2 regions of the Gordonia sp. DT30 genome follow, and region 2 is predicted to be linked to the other one. Evidence: riboswitches for the same ligand, from Rfam matches in the RefSeq annotation. Region 2 holds a riboswitch; the other holds the start of a gene.
What was found. A riboswitch is a leader RNA that binds a small molecule or an ion and turns the genes downstream of it on or off. The one in region 2 is predicted to bind thiamine pyrophosphate.

Region 1 (7,175 bases), on a different contig from region 2:
GTCGACGGATGTCAGCGCCCGCTGCCCACCCTGCAATTCGGCTGCGCGCGCCGTCCGGGAGGCACCGGTGTTCATGGCCACCTTGACCTTGGTGGTCAATTGCGCAGCGGAGAGCGCCGCGGGCGCGGCGCTCTGCTGTGCGGGGGCCTGCGGCGCGGTGCTCTGCTGTACGGTGCTCTGCTGTACGGAGGCGGCGGTCGGCGCCACCGCACCGGCTGCGGGCGGGACTGCCTCCGTCGGAGCCGGCTCGGGCGTCTGGCCGGCCGGCGCCTGCGGTGTCGTCGGTCCGGGCGCTGCCGCAGCCGCGGCCGCCTGCGGGCTCGGTGCGCCGAGGTTCACGACGGTCGGCTGGGCCGCCGTGCTCTGCAGCCCCCCGCGATTGTCGGCGACGAGCAGTCCGACGACGCCGATCGTCACGATCAATGCCGAGGTGACCGCCGCGATGCCGGCCGAGGCCAGCACCGTCGGCCAGTTCAGGGACGAGCCGGCGGCCTCGCCCGACTGGTCGGCCGCCGCATCATTCCCGGCGGTGTCTTGTGTAGTCGGATAGCTCATTTCGAGTCGACCTGCCAGTACGCCTGGGCTTTGACACCCTTCTTCCCGAGTCCGTACTCCGTCCGGAACACCTGCGCCACGGCTCGAGTGGCCACCGAATCCAGTGCAACCCAGCCGAAGTGATCGGGTTGCGGGGCCGCCGCGGCGCGCACCGCGTCGACGATCGCAGTCCCGTCGGCGCCCCGCTCGATCCAGTGCACGGTGTCCTGTGGACGCACCCTGATCGGCAGCTCACGATCGTCGGCGTGCGAGTACTCGAACCAGATCGTCGCCGCCCCGGGAGCCAGCGTCTCGCTCAACGCGTCGAGCAGCGAGTTGATCGCCGGCAGCGATGCGGCGTCGCCGGCGATCAGCCAGCCTGCCGGCGCCGGATTCCGAATCGTGAACTTGGACCCCATGAACGTGGCGCCGATGGTGTCGCCGGGCCGGACGGCGAGCGCCCACCGCAGCGCGGCGCCCTCGTGGACGGCGAACTCGATGAAGAAGGTGTCGGTGCCGGCGTCCGGGTCGACGATCGTGTACCCCCGCTGGTGCGCACTGCCGTCCGACTCGAACCAGAGCCGCACCCACATCGTGGGATGGATCGGGTGGTCGGCGAGCAGGCCACCGCCACGCAACCCGATCCGCAGGTAGTGGTCGGTGATCGTATCGGTACTGGTGACGGTGAACTCGTAGTCATCGGCGCGCAGCAGCTTGAGAACTGCCCCCTGCCATCCGCGCGACGCTGCTTTCTGGCTTGTCTCGGCCATGCCGAACGGCCCCTCTCCTCGAAATGTGAGGACAGGATAACCTAATCTCAGATCGGAGCCAACGGCACGATCCCGGGATGCCCGTCGAGGAAGTCCTTGGTGAACGAACAGACCGGGCGCACCCGCGCGCCCTGGTCCCGGATGTAGGCGAGGGCTCCACGCGCAAGTCGCGTTCCGAGTCCGTGGCCGGTGTATTCGTCATAGAGCACCGTGTGCAACACCGTGATGGTCCGCTGACCATCGGCCTCCTCGACCGAATAGCCCAGGACGCCGACGAGGTCACCGGCCACCCAGAGCTCGAATCTCTCCCGGGACGGATTGTGGACGACCTGCGAGATCTGCTGCAGAATCGACTGCGCCGACTGCGGCGGGCGGTGCCGGTGTTTGCGATTCATTGGTCCTCACCCCTCATCACGTCGTGCTGAGACGACGAATTGCGTCGCTCGGCTCCCCCCGAACGACAGATCCTCTCTGTGATCCCGATCACACAATACCCTACGGTTACGTAGGCGCAAGTCTTTCGCGCGCAAATTGCCTGTGAACAAAGCCGACACACACCCCGGCAACAGCAACGTGCATCAGCAACCAACGCCGGGCAGCCGACATCCGGCAGCCGGGTCCGGGACCTTGCGGGTAGGGTGGCCACTGCGCACAGTCGTGACGCAACGCTCATACAACTTCACCACGCGGGGGCTCCCACGTTCCGGGGGCTGAGATGGCGACTGGCGGTCGCCGACCGCCCGAACCTGTCCGGATAATGCCGGCGTAGGGAGATCGACCATGAAAACACGTGTGCCCACCGATGCCGCAACCACCGAGAATGCAGCCACCGAGAGCACGGTCGGGAGCGACATCCTCACCACCGGCCCGATCGAGGGCAGCACCAAACATCATCTCGAGATCGGTGACCTGCGAATCGGGCAGCGCCGCATCCATCTGACCAACGGTGAACATCTCGACGTCTACGACACGTCGGGGCCCTACACCGACACCGATGCCGTCATCGACGTCGACAAGGGGCTGCCGCGCACCCGCGAGTCGTGGCAACGGCCGGCACCCGTCGATGGGGCAGCCACCCAATTGGCCTGGGCCCGTGCCGGTCTCGTCACACCGGAGATGCGTTACATTGCAGCCCGCGAAGACGTCGAGGTCGAGCTGGTGCGCACCGAGGTGGCCGCCGGCCGCGCGGTGATCCCGGTCAACCACCGGCACCCCGAGTCCGAGCCGATGATCATCGGCAAGGCCTTCGCGGTGAAGATCAATGCCAACATCGGCAATTCGGCGGTCAGCAGCTCCATCGCCGAGGAGGTCGAGAAGATGGTCTGGGCCACCCGCTGGGGCGCCGACACCATCATGGATCTCTCGACCGGGTCCGATATCCACCTGACCCGCGAATGGATCTTGCGCAATTCGCCGGTCCCGGTCGGGACCGTCCCCATCTACCAGGCGCTGGAGAAGGTCAAGGGCGATCCGACCGAACTCACCTGGGAGATCTACCGCGACACCGTCATCGAGCAGGCCGAGCAGGGTGTCGACTACATGACCGTGCACGCCGGGGTGCTGCTGCGCTACGTGCCACTGACCGCCCGCCGGGTCACCGGCATCGTCTCCCGTGGCGGCTCGATCATGGCGGCCTGGTGCCTGGCCCATCACGAGGAATCCTTCTTGTACACCCACTTCGACGAGCTGTGCGAGATCTTCGCCCGCTACGACATCACCTTCTCCCTCGGTGACGGATTGCGGCCGGGCTCGATCGCCGATGCCAACGACGAAGCCCAATTCGCCGAGTTGCGCACCTTGGGCGAACTCACCACAAAGGCGAAATCGCATGGGGTGCAAGTGATGATCGAGGGCCCCGGCCACGTGCCGATGCACAAGATCGCCGAGAACGTACGGCTGGAGGAGGAACTCTGCGAACAAGCACCCTTCTACACGCTCGGACCGCTGGCCACCGACATCGCACCCGCCTATGACCACATCACCTCGGCGATCGGGGCGGCGATGATCGCGCAGGCCGGCACCGCGATGTTGTGTTACGTCACCCCGAAAGAACACCTGGGACTGCCCGATCGCGACGACGTGAAGGTCGGCGTCATCACCTACAAGATCGCCGCGCATTCAGCAGACCTCGCGAAGGGACACCCGCGCGCCCAGGAACGTGATGACGCATTGTCCAAGGCGCGCTTCGAGTTCCGGTGGACCGACCAGTTCAATCTGGCCCTCGACCCCGACACCGCCCGCGAATATCACGACGAGACCCTGCCCGCCGAACCGGCCAAGACGGCGCACTTCTGCTCGATGTGCGGTCCCAAGTTCTGCTCCATGCGGATCTCGGCCGATGTGCGCACCTATGCCGAGGAGAACAATCTGGTCACCGCCGAGGACATCGATCGCAAGATCGCCGAGGAGATGGCCGCCAAGTCTGCCGAATTCGCCGACGCCGGCGGCCGCATCTACCTGCCGATCGATGCCGGGAACCCGGCATGACCGACTCGCCGGGCAGCGAGGCCGGCTCGGCGGATACCGGCGATCCACCGCTGTTGCCCACGGCCGCACCGGGTTCGACGCCGGTCCGGGTGATGACGATCGCCGGCTCGGATTCCGGCGGCGGCGCGGGCATCCAGGCCGACCTGCGGACCTTTGCTCTGCTGGGTCTGCACGGCTGCGTCGCGGTGACGGCGGTGACGGTCCAGAACTCGTTGGGGGTGAGCGGTTTTCATGAGATCCCCCCCGAGGTCGTGGCCGCACAGATCGATTCGGTCGTCTCCGACATCGGGGTCGGTGCCGCCAAGACCGGCATGCTGGCGTCGGAGCCGATCATCGAAGCGGTCACGCACGCCTGCGTCGACGCCGGCATCGGCCGCGACGGCGCGGCACCCCTGATCCTCGACCCGGTGTGCGCGTCGATGCACGGCGATCAGCTGCTGGCCACCGAGGCGCTGGATGCGCTGCGCAACAAGCTGTTCCCACTGGCGACGATCGTCACGCCGAATCTCGACGAGGTTCGCCTGATCACCGGCATCGAGGTCGTCGACGAGTCCACCCAGCGCGACGCGGCGCGCGCACTGCACGACCTCGGTCCGCAGTGGGCGCTGGTCAAAGGCGGGCATCTGCGCGGCAGTGCGCAGAGCCCGGACCTGTTGTTCGACGGCGCGTCATTCGCCGAGTTCACGCATCCCCGCGTGGACACCGGCCACGATCACGGCGCCGGGGACACCCTCGCCGCGGCCATCGCATCCGCGCTCGCCCACCGCTACTCGGTCCCCGACGCGGTCGCCTTCGCGAAGACGTGGGTGACGCGCGGCCTGCAGGCCGCCTATCCGCTCGGCGCCGGACACGGCCCGGTGAATCCGCTGTGGCGGGTTCACCGGACGGCGGACGACGGCGTCGCCGTCCGCTAGCGTGGGGCCATGAGCTGGAACTACCTCATGGACATGGATGGCGTTCTCACCCGCGAGGAGCATCTGATCCCCGGCGCCGACGCCCTCATCGACGAGTTGCGCGACAACGGCATTCCGTTCACCGTGCTCACCAACAACTCGATTCGCACGCCGCGCGACCTGCGTGCACGTCTGCTGCGGACCGGCCTCGACATCCCCGAGGACTCGATCTGGACCTCGGCACTGGCCACCGCACGCTTCCTCGACACCCAGCGTCCGGGAGGTTCGGCCTATGTGGTCGGCGAGTCCGGGCTGACGACGGCGCTCCACGAAGTCGGCTATGTCATCACCGACGCCGACCCGGACTACGTCGTACTCGGGGAGACCCGGACATATTCGTTCGAGGCGATCACGACCGCGATCCGATTGGTCGAACGCGGCGCCCGGTTCATCGCCACCAACCCCGATGCCACCGGCCCCTCCACGCAGGGTTCCCTGCCGGCCACCGGCGCGGTGGCCGCGTTGATCTCGCGCGCCACCAATCGCGACCCGTACTACGTCGGCAAACCCAACCCGCTGATGATGCGGTCGGCGCTGCGCAAGATGGGCGCACATTCCGAACACACGCTGATGATCGGTGACCGCATGGACACCGATGTGATCTCCGGGCTCGAAGCCGGACTGCAGACGATCCTGGTGCTCTCCGGAATCTCCACCATCGAAACGGTCGAACTGTTCCCCTATCGCCCCACCCATGTCATCGACTCGGTTGCCGACCTCGTCGGCCACACCGACAACCCGTTCGGGACCGAACCCGAGATCCTGTGACCTGACGGCAACGGGCGGGCCCTCGGTGTACGAGGGCCCGCCCGTGCCGGACGGTCAGCAGCCTGCCGGACAGTCAGCAGCGTGCCGGACAGTCAGTTGCCGTGGCCTCAGTGTGCGAGAGCCTTGGACTTGAGGTGCTCGAATTCTTCCGGGGTGATCGCGCCCGAGTCGAGCAGCGACTTCGCATCCGCAATCTGTTGTGCCGGCGAAGTACCCGCGACGGTCTTGATGTAGTCGTCGGAATCCTTCTTGTATTCGACCGCAGCTGCCTGCGCGCGCTGGGCCATCCCCTGACCCTTGAACAACAGGTACGCCAGCGCTGTCAGATACGGGATGATGATCAGGAAGATGACCCAGACGGCCTTCGACCACCCGGACGCCTTGCGGTCTCGGAACAGGTCGGCGATCACGTACCAGAGGACGATCAGGTACGCCACAAAGGCGAAGATGATGACCATCGACCACAGGAAGTTCCAGAATGAACCCCACATCGGGATGCTCCTTAAACGATGAGTTGTGCGTTGTCAGTTTTCTGACCGTGCACAGCATGCCACACATTACGGGCCGGGTACCGGGTCCCGCGTCGGCGAATCGATCGCTCAGCGTCGCGTCAGCGTCAGGGAGAAGTCGCCGAACGGATCGGTCCAACTGGTCACCGGCCGCAACCCGGCGTCGTCGAGCTCCGCACCCAGTACCGGCAGTTCGAACTTCGTACTGATCTCGGTCCGGATCTCCGCACCCGCGGCCAGCGTCCACTCACGTTGCAGCACACCGAAGTACGCGTCGACGTCGCGGCGCGCGCGCAACCACATCTCGATGCGGTGCCGGACCGGATTCCACCGGGCGAGGTGGTCGAAGTCGTCGACGTACAGGCCGGTCGCGTCGAGCCCGGTCCGCAACACCTCGATCATGTTGCGGTTGAAATCCGCGGTCACCCCGGCTTTGTCGTTGTACGCGGCGACGAGACGTCCGGTGTCCTTGATCAGATCCGCGCCGAGCAGCAAGAAGTCACCGGGGGCCAGTGCACCGGCCAGTACGGCGAAGAACCGCCGACGGTCGGCGTCGGTGAAGTTGCCGATGGTGCCGCCGAGGAAGACCGCGACCCGCGGACCATCGGAATCGGGCAGCGTCAGATCGGGATCGGTGAAATCGCCTGCTGCCGGTGCGACGCCGATGCCCGGATAGTCACGCGTGAGGATCGCCGACGATTCGGCGAGGATCTCGGCACTGACATCGAGCGGGACATAGGTGAATCGGCGACCGGCGGCAGCGAACGCGTCGAGGAGCAGTCGTGTCTTCGTCGAAGTGCCCGAACCGAATTCGATCATCATCGATGCACCGGTGCGCGCGACGACGTCGTCGGCGTGGGCACGCAGGATCGCGGTCTCGCGTCGGGTCGGATAGTACTCGGGCAGCCGGGTGATCTCGTCGAAGAGTCTGCTGCCGCGCTCGTCGTAGAGCCACTTCGTCGGCAGCACCGGCGGAGCACTCCACAGGCCGGCGAGGGCGTCGGCGGCGAGCCCGTGAGCTGCGCCCGAACGAGTCCCGGAGGGTGCGCCGACCGTCACCGCGCCAACCTCAGTCCGGCGAAGACCCAGCGCGAGGCGGCCGGGAAGAAGTTGCGATAGGTGAGCCGCTCGTGGCCGCGGGGGGTGACGGCCGA
Region 2 (7,175 bases):
ATCGTCCACTGACCATCGCCAACATCCTCTTCGCCGGCCTCGGCGTGACCCTGACCGCAGTCGTCTACTTCCTCTCCCTGTATGAGGAGCAGGTTCTCGGCTACAGCGCCGTCCGCACCGGCCTGTCGCTGGTCCCGATGACCGTGATGACGGCGATCGGCGCGATCGCGAGTCAGAGACTGGTGGCGAGGTTCGGTCCGCGATTGTTGCTCATCGTCGGCAGCGTCGTCTCCGCCGGCGGCTTGGCATGGCTGTCGAGAATCCCGGTCCACTCCGACTATGCGATCTATGTACTGGGGCCGACGCTCGTCGCCGGGGCCGGGATGAGTCTGATGTTCGTGCCGATCGTCGCGGCCGCCACGATCGGGATCGACCACCAACACGCCGGTCTCGCATCAGGGTTGGTCAACATGTCCCGTCAGGTCGGTGGAGCGATCGGGCTCGCACTCCTGGTCACCGTCGCAGCCACCACGGCCACTCACACCGGACTCAGCGCGGCGGACGGTATCGTCCACGGCTACCGCACCGTCTTTGTCATCATCGCCGCGGTCAGCCTCGTCTTGACCCTTGTCGCCGCACTGCTTCCGGCCACACCCAAGTCCGTTCCCGCCCAGGCGAACCCCGAGCAGACGAACCCCCAGCAGTCGGACCCCGAGCAGGCAGACCCCGACCGGGTCGCCAACTGACGCACCCGCGTCGACACCACGCTCCGAAGAAACCACCCTCCACACAAGTAAAAGGACATTCGACAATGACCAGATCGACACCAACGCAGACGTCGGCGGCAGCACCACAGGGTAAGCGGCTCCAGATCGATGTCTGGGGTGACCTCGCCTGCCCGTGGTGCTACATCGGCAAGAATCGGCTCGATCAGGCCATCGGATCTTCGCCGTACGCCGAGGCCATCACCGTCAAGGTCCGTTCCTTCGAACTCGACCCGGGCATGCCGGCGGAGTCGAAGCCGAACCTTGAGCTTCTCCGCGCGAAATACGGCTTGTCCCCCACCGAAGCCATGGGTATGGAGGAAAAGGTCGCTGCCATCGCCCACCACGAGGGGCTGCCCTACACCGGAGATCGGGTGCTGTCGAACAGCTTCGACGTTCACCGGGTCCTGCACCTCGCCGACACCTTTGGGCTTGCCGGGGAGTTGCTCGGCGATCTTCAACGAGCACTGTTCAGCGGTCGCGCCGACGTCTATGACCACATCGTGCTCGCCGACCACGCCGACCGCCTCGGCATCCCCCGAAGCCGGGTCGAAGCAGTCCTATCGGGTGACGAGTTTGCCGACACGGTTCGCGCGGACGAGACCGAAGCCCGTGAACTCGGCATCACCGGCGTGCCCTTCACGGTCTTCGACGGTCGCATCGCGGTCGCCGGCTCCACAGACTCCGACGGCTACGCCGAGGCGATCAACCGCGCGTGGAGCACCGAATAGACCTGTCACAAGGGCGAGGAGGAAGAACCGGACCGGTGAGCGGTGTGAATATCGGCAACAGAGTGGTCCCGGCTGGGATCGAACCAGCGACCTTCCCGGTGTGAACGGGACGCTCTTCCACTGAGCCACGGGACCGTGTGGCCGGCGCTCGGGGCGCCGGTGCACGAGGAGGAAGGTTACACGGCGAAGGTCGTGTTCGGCAAAATGCAGGTCGTCTCCTGCGTGCCGCTCCGAGCCCCCCAGATCCGCGACATCTCGGCAGCTCCCTGTGTGTCAGGGTGAGTTGAGACCAGCCGATTTGGTATCTCCGTGACGTTCGGATAATGTTCTGTCCCGCGCCGCGAGCACCATGGTCCACAAGATCGCTCGCGGGCATGCGGATGTGGCGCAGCTGGTAGCGCATCACCTTGCCAAGGTGAGGGTCGCGGGTTCGAATCCCGTCATCCGCTCGGCGCGAGTGAACTCGCATCTGGTGGTGTGGCCGAGTGGTGAGGCAACGGCCTGCAAAGCCGTGTACACGGGTTCGATTCCCGTCGCCACCTCCACCGCCAATTTCATATCCCGCGCGATTAGCTCAGTGGGAGAGCGCTTCCCTGACACGGAAGAGGTCACAAGTTCAATCCTTGTATCGCGCACCACGAAACCCGCCGCGTACCGGCGGGTTTTCGGCGCTCTCGGACTCCTGTCGGCCGCACCTGATTCGTGAGCAATTTCCGCCGCCGGTGCGTGGAACGCGCCTGCGCATTTGGCGTATGGGCGGCCCATCGAATATGGTTGCGCAGCACGTCCTGAGCGATCGGATCGGCTCAGGGAACATGCGGATGTGGCGCAGCTGGTAGCGCATCACCTTGCCAAGGTGAGGGTCGCGGGTTCGAATCCCGTCATCCGCTCGGCGCGAGTGAACTCGCATCTGGTGGTGTGGCCGAGTGGTTAGGCAACGGCCTGCAAAGCCGTGCACACGGGTTCGATTCCCGTCGCCACCTCCAATTCCATATCCTGCGCGATTAGCTCAGTGGGAGAGCGCTTCCCTGACACGGAAGAGGTCACAAGTTCAATCCTTGTATCGCGCACCACGAAACCCGCCGCTCGCCGGCGGGTTTCTTGCATCCGCGGCACCCATACGATCTGATGGCTCTCTGACACGGGGTGCCGGCATCCGGCCGGCTGAGATCACACCCGTCGAACCTGCACCAGTTCGGACTGGCGAAGGGATGGTCACCGTGCCTGCTGCACTGCCGATTTCCGATCACGTGGTACTCGTCACCGGCGGCGGCCGCGGTCTGGGCGCCGAGATCGTCCGCGCCGTGGCGGCCGAGAGCGCGCGCGTGGTCATCAACTATCGTCGCAGCGCCGACGCGGCGGCCGCACTGGCCACCGAGATCGGGCCACGCGCCGTGGCGATCGCCGCCGATGTCGCCGACCCAAACGCCGTCCGATCGATGATCGACACTGCTGCAACGTATTTCGATCGGCCGATCAGCGCGGTTGTCACCAATGCGCTGCCCGACTATTCGTTCAACGGCGATGCGCGCTCGCATGCCGACGACCTCAGCTGGTCCGAACTCGACGCCCAGTTCCGCGGTGTCGTCGGCGGTGCGCTGAACACGGTACAGGCGGCGCTGCCCGGACTGCGCGCGAGCGGCGGCGGCCGCATCGTCACGATCGGGACCAACCTATTTCAGAATCCCGTCGTGCCGTATCACGACTACACCGCCGCCAAGGCCGCGCTGCTGGCCCTGACACGCACGCTGTCGCACGATCTCGGACCCGACGGAATCAACGTCAACATGGTCTCCGGCGGTCTGCTGCGGACCACCGACGCCAGCGCCGCGACCCCGTCGGCCGTCTTCGACGCGATCGCCGCCACCACCCCGCTACGGTCGGTGACCACGCCGCGTGAGTTCGCCGACGCGGTGCTGTTCTTCCTCTCCCCGTGGGCCCGCGCGGTGACCGGTCAGAACCTCGTCGTCGACGGCGGACTGGTCAAGAACTGACGTCCCCGTCGATGGCTCACCAACCCGGATACGACGCACTGGCGCAGCTCTACGCGACAACCTTTCCGACCGCATTCACCACACCGCTCGAGCGCCATTCGATCGAGGTCTTCACCGAAACTGTCCGTGCTCGCGCCGACGATCCCGTCGTCGTGGACGTGGGATGCGGAATCGGCCACGTCGCAGCACATCTGGCGGCCGGCGGCGTGCAGGTCATCGCCGTGGATCCGAGCAGCGGGATGGTAGGCATAGGACGCGCGACCCACCCGCACATCGATTTTCGTTACGGCGACGCCGGGCTCGACGAGGTGGAACTGTCCCGCGTCGATGCAATTCTCGCCCGGTTCAGCCTCATTCACCTATCCCCCGAACTGATGCCCGCGGTGCTCACGTCGTGGCGTCGCCGGTTGCCTGCGCACGCGATGGTCCTCGTTGCCGCGCAGAGCGCCGATGAACCCGGCGTCCACGAATTCGACCATGCCGTCGCGCGCGCGTGGCGGTGGCATCCCGACACCCTCGCCGAATATCTCGCCGCCGCCGGCTTCGAGGAGCACTGGCGCACGCTGAGCCACCCGGACCCGCAGCACCGCTTCCCCGAGGTCCACATGCTCTCCGGGATCGGCGGCCGCACCGCCTGAGCGCCGATCATCCCGGGGCTATCGTGGCAGCCATGACGAGCATGTCCGCCCAGCCGGAACCCGCCGAGGTGATCGTCGACCTCGTGACGGATCCGGCAGATGCCGGTCTGGTGGCCGCGCTGGCCGCCTCGACGTTCCCGCTGGCCTGTCCGCCGCATTCACACCCGGATGACATCGCGGGGTTCATCCGCGCCCACCTGAGCCCCGAGAACTTCGCCGGATACATCGCCGCCGCCGACTCCGACGTGCTGCTAGCCCGCACCGCCGACGACACGCCCGTCGGGTATGCCCTCGTGCGCCATCGCGAGCCGGCCGATCCCGATGTCGCCGCGCTGATCACGGATCGGCCGTCGTCGGAGGTGTCCAAGGTCTACGTACTGCCCGATCATCATGCGAAAGGCCGCACCGACTCGCCGTCGCGGCTGCTGATGGGCGCGGCAATCGCACGCGCCGACAACCGCGGCGCGGCGTCGGTGTGGCTCGGGGTGAATCAGGAAAACGTTCGGGCACAACGGTTCTACGCAAAGATGGGGTTCAGTCGAGCCGGAGTGAAGACGTTCGATCTCAACGGCACGATCGAACACGATTACGTCCTGGTCCGGCACCTGAGCCGGTGACGAGCCTCAGACCGCGGACTCCGCGAACCTCGACAACGCCAGCAGGCGCGATGTGGCGCGCAAGTACTTCTTCCGGTAGCCACCGGCGAGCATCTCCTCGGTGAAGATCTCGTCGAGCTTGGCACCGGAGACTGTGACGGGGATGTTGGCGTCGTAGAGACGGTCCGCGAGCACCACCAGTCGCAGCGCCACCGACTGATCCGGTGCGGGATGTACGCCCTCGATGCAGACCAGGGATACGCCGTCGACAAGTGCTTTGTATTTGGACGGATGCAATTTGGCCAGGTGAGCGCACAGATCATCGAAGTCGTCGAGCGTGGCGCCGTCGGTCGAGGAGGCCAACGCGACCAGGTCGTCGTCCGACCTCGGCTCCGGGGCGGGCGGCAGGTCGCGATGACGGTAGTCGGGTCCGTCGACGCGAATGGTCTCGAAGATCGCAGCGAGCTTCTTGATCTCACGCAAGAAGTCCTGGGCGGCGAACCGGCCCTCACCGAGCTGTCCGGGCAACGTGTTCGACGTGGCCGCGATCGACACCCCCTTCGCGGTCAGTTCGGTCAGCAGCCGCGACACGATCATGGTGTCGCCCGGGTCGTCGAGTTCGAACTCGTCGATGCACAGCACGTTCTGCTCCGACAACCGCTCGACGGCATTCATGAAGCCCAACGCCCCGACGAGATGGGTGACCTCGACGAATGTCGCGAACGACTTCGGCGCGGGCATCGCGTGATAGATCGACGCGAGCAAGTGCGTCTTGCCCACCCCGAAACCGCCGTCGAGGTAGAGCCCGACCCCCTGTGCGGTCTGCTTGCGGGAGAAGAGTCCCTTCTTGCCGCCGCGCGCCTTCTTGGCACGTTCGACGAAGTCGCGGGCCTTGGTGACCGCCTCCGTCTGCGACGGTTCGTCGGGGTCCGGGATGTAGCTGTCGAAGCTCACCGAATCGAAGGTGGACGGCGGAACCATCTCCTCGATCAGCTGCTCGGGAGAGACCACCGGGTTCCGGTCGGACAGACGTGCCACCATTGGGGCAGGATAGCCACAGCCGACCACGAGGAATGATGCTCCACCAGCACAAAGCGACCCAGGTCACATCCGCCGACCCCGGCGATGCCGGGGATCTACTCGAGATCGCCGGTCTCTATCGCTACCCTGACGCACTCGAGAAGCCCTTTGTCCGGGCCAACATGATCGCCTCGATCGACGGAGCGACCGCGGTCAAAGGGACATCCGGCGGGCTCGGCGGTAGCGGTGATCGCGCGATCTTCCGGGTGCTGCGCGGTCTTGCCGACGTGGTGGTCGTCGGCGCGCGCACGGCCATCGCCGAGGGCTACCACCAGCCGGGGCCCGACGCGGTGTTCGCCGACGCCCGCCGGCGCGCAGGCCGGTCCGCGGCACCGATGCTGGCGCTGATCAGCAACTCCTTGTCGATCGACACCGACTATTCCCCACTCGCCGACCCCGCCACCGTCGTGTTCACCTGCACGAACGCGCCCGCCGCAGCCAGGCGGGCGCTGACCGAACACGGCGCCACCCTGCTCGATTGCGGGACCGGCCAGGTCCGATTCGACAGTGTGCTGGCACATCTCGCACGACTCGGCAGGACCCGTGTGCTCTGCGAGGGCGGCCCGAGCCTGCTCCGAACGGTCGTCGCCGAGGGGCTCCTCGACGAACTGTGCCTGACCACCAGCCCGACCCTCGCGGCCGGAGACGCCACCCGCATCCTCGCCGGGCCGGCGCTGAGCGAGCTCGCACGGATGCGCGCAGCGCACATTCTCTCCGACGACGAGGGATTCGTGTTCACCCGCTGGGCACGTGATCGCTGACCGGTTGGCTACGCTCGCCGTCATGGCCTTGGGGAGATATATCGTGCCGCGCGGTACTCGGTCGCCGGTGATCTCGGAACACACCACACCGTGGCGACGGCGACTGCTGGTGGCGAGCGTCGCCGCCGCCCTGGTCGGCGTGTCCGCGTGCGCGGTCGGACCGAACCCGGGACCACCCCTCGTGCCGGGTGGCGGCGGGGCAGGCCCGGCCCCCGCCTCATCCAGCGCGCCGGCCAAGGCACCGACGCTGCAGAAACCGGCGCATGACCTGGCGTGGGAAGCCTGCGGTCCGAAGATCGCCGGCGACTACCGAACGGCCGCCCCGTCCGGACTGAGAATCGACTGTGCCGATCTGCCCTCCGCGATCAACCCGGATCGGCCCCAATCCACGTTGTCGGTCGGGATGACCCGGATCAGCACCCCACAAACACCCGCCGACGCCGCGCCACTGGTGCTCACCTCCGGCACCGACATGCCATCCTCGCGGACCTTGCTGTTGCTCGCGTCGGGTTCGGGCCGCACCCTGCTCGACAAGCATCCGGTGGTGGCCGTCGATCGGCGCGGTATCCCCCAGAGCACCCCGGTGGATTGTCTGACGCGCGCCGACCGGCACACGTACGCCGACAACGGTCTGACGCGGGGCACCTCGCAGGATCGCCGCATCAGCGACC

Region 1: linked by a shared signal. The riboswitch ahead of thiC (phosphomethylpyrimidine synthase ThiC) and the one ahead of ACLQ3C_RS03630 (3-oxoacyl-ACP reductase) in region 2 are both predicted to bind thiamine pyrophosphate.

The regions. Positions count from the first base shown of each region.
Region 1 covers NZ_JBNCLY010000005.1:30,446-37,620, forward strand. The annotation lists gene ACLQ3C_RS06800 (hypothetical protein) at 1-555, opposite strand, end outside; gene ACLQ3C_RS06805 (siderophore-interacting protein) at 552-1,304, opposite strand; gene ACLQ3C_RS06810 (GNAT family N-acetyltransferase) at 1,352-1,699, opposite strand; TPP riboswitch at 1,981-2,094, shown strand; gene thiC (phosphomethylpyrimidine synthase ThiC) at 2,085-3,791, shown strand; gene thiD (bifunctional hydroxymethylpyrimidine kinase/phosphomethylpyrimidine kinase) at 3,788-4,705, shown strand; gene ACLQ3C_RS06825 (HAD-IIA family hydrolase) at 4,715-5,512, shown strand; gene ACLQ3C_RS06830 (SHOCT domain-containing protein) at 5,620-6,003, opposite strand; gene egtD (L-histidine N(alpha)-methyltransferase) at 6,112-7,080, opposite strand; gene egtB (ergothioneine biosynthesis protein EgtB) at 7,077-7,175, opposite strand, start outside.
Region 2 covers NZ_JBNCLY010000002.1:353,163-360,337, reverse strand. The annotation lists gene ACLQ3C_RS03675 (MFS transporter) at 1-686, shown strand, start outside; gene ACLQ3C_RS03670 (DsbA family oxidoreductase) at 752-1,435, shown strand; tRNA gene ACLQ3C_RS03665 (tRNA-Val) at 1,499-1,570, opposite strand; tRNA gene ACLQ3C_RS03660 (tRNA-Gly) at 1,812-1,884, shown strand; tRNA gene ACLQ3C_RS03655 (tRNA-Cys) at 1,907-1,980, shown strand; tRNA gene ACLQ3C_RS03650 (tRNA-Val) at 1,999-2,073, shown strand; tRNA gene ACLQ3C_RS03645 (tRNA-Gly) at 2,253-2,325, shown strand; tRNA gene ACLQ3C_RS03640 (tRNA-Cys) at 2,348-2,421, shown strand; tRNA gene ACLQ3C_RS03635 (tRNA-Val) at 2,434-2,508, shown strand; TPP riboswitch at 2,568-2,665, shown strand; gene ACLQ3C_RS03630 (3-oxoacyl-ACP reductase) at 2,656-3,429, shown strand; gene ACLQ3C_RS03625 (class I SAM-dependent methyltransferase) at 3,441-4,067, shown strand; gene ACLQ3C_RS03620 (GNAT family N-acetyltransferase) at 4,109-4,684, shown strand; gene zapE (cell division protein ZapE) at 4,691-5,704, opposite strand; gene ACLQ3C_RS03610 (dihydrofolate reductase family protein) at 5,740-6,504, shown strand; gene ACLQ3C_RS03605 (alpha/beta hydrolase) at 6,527-7,175, shown strand, end outside.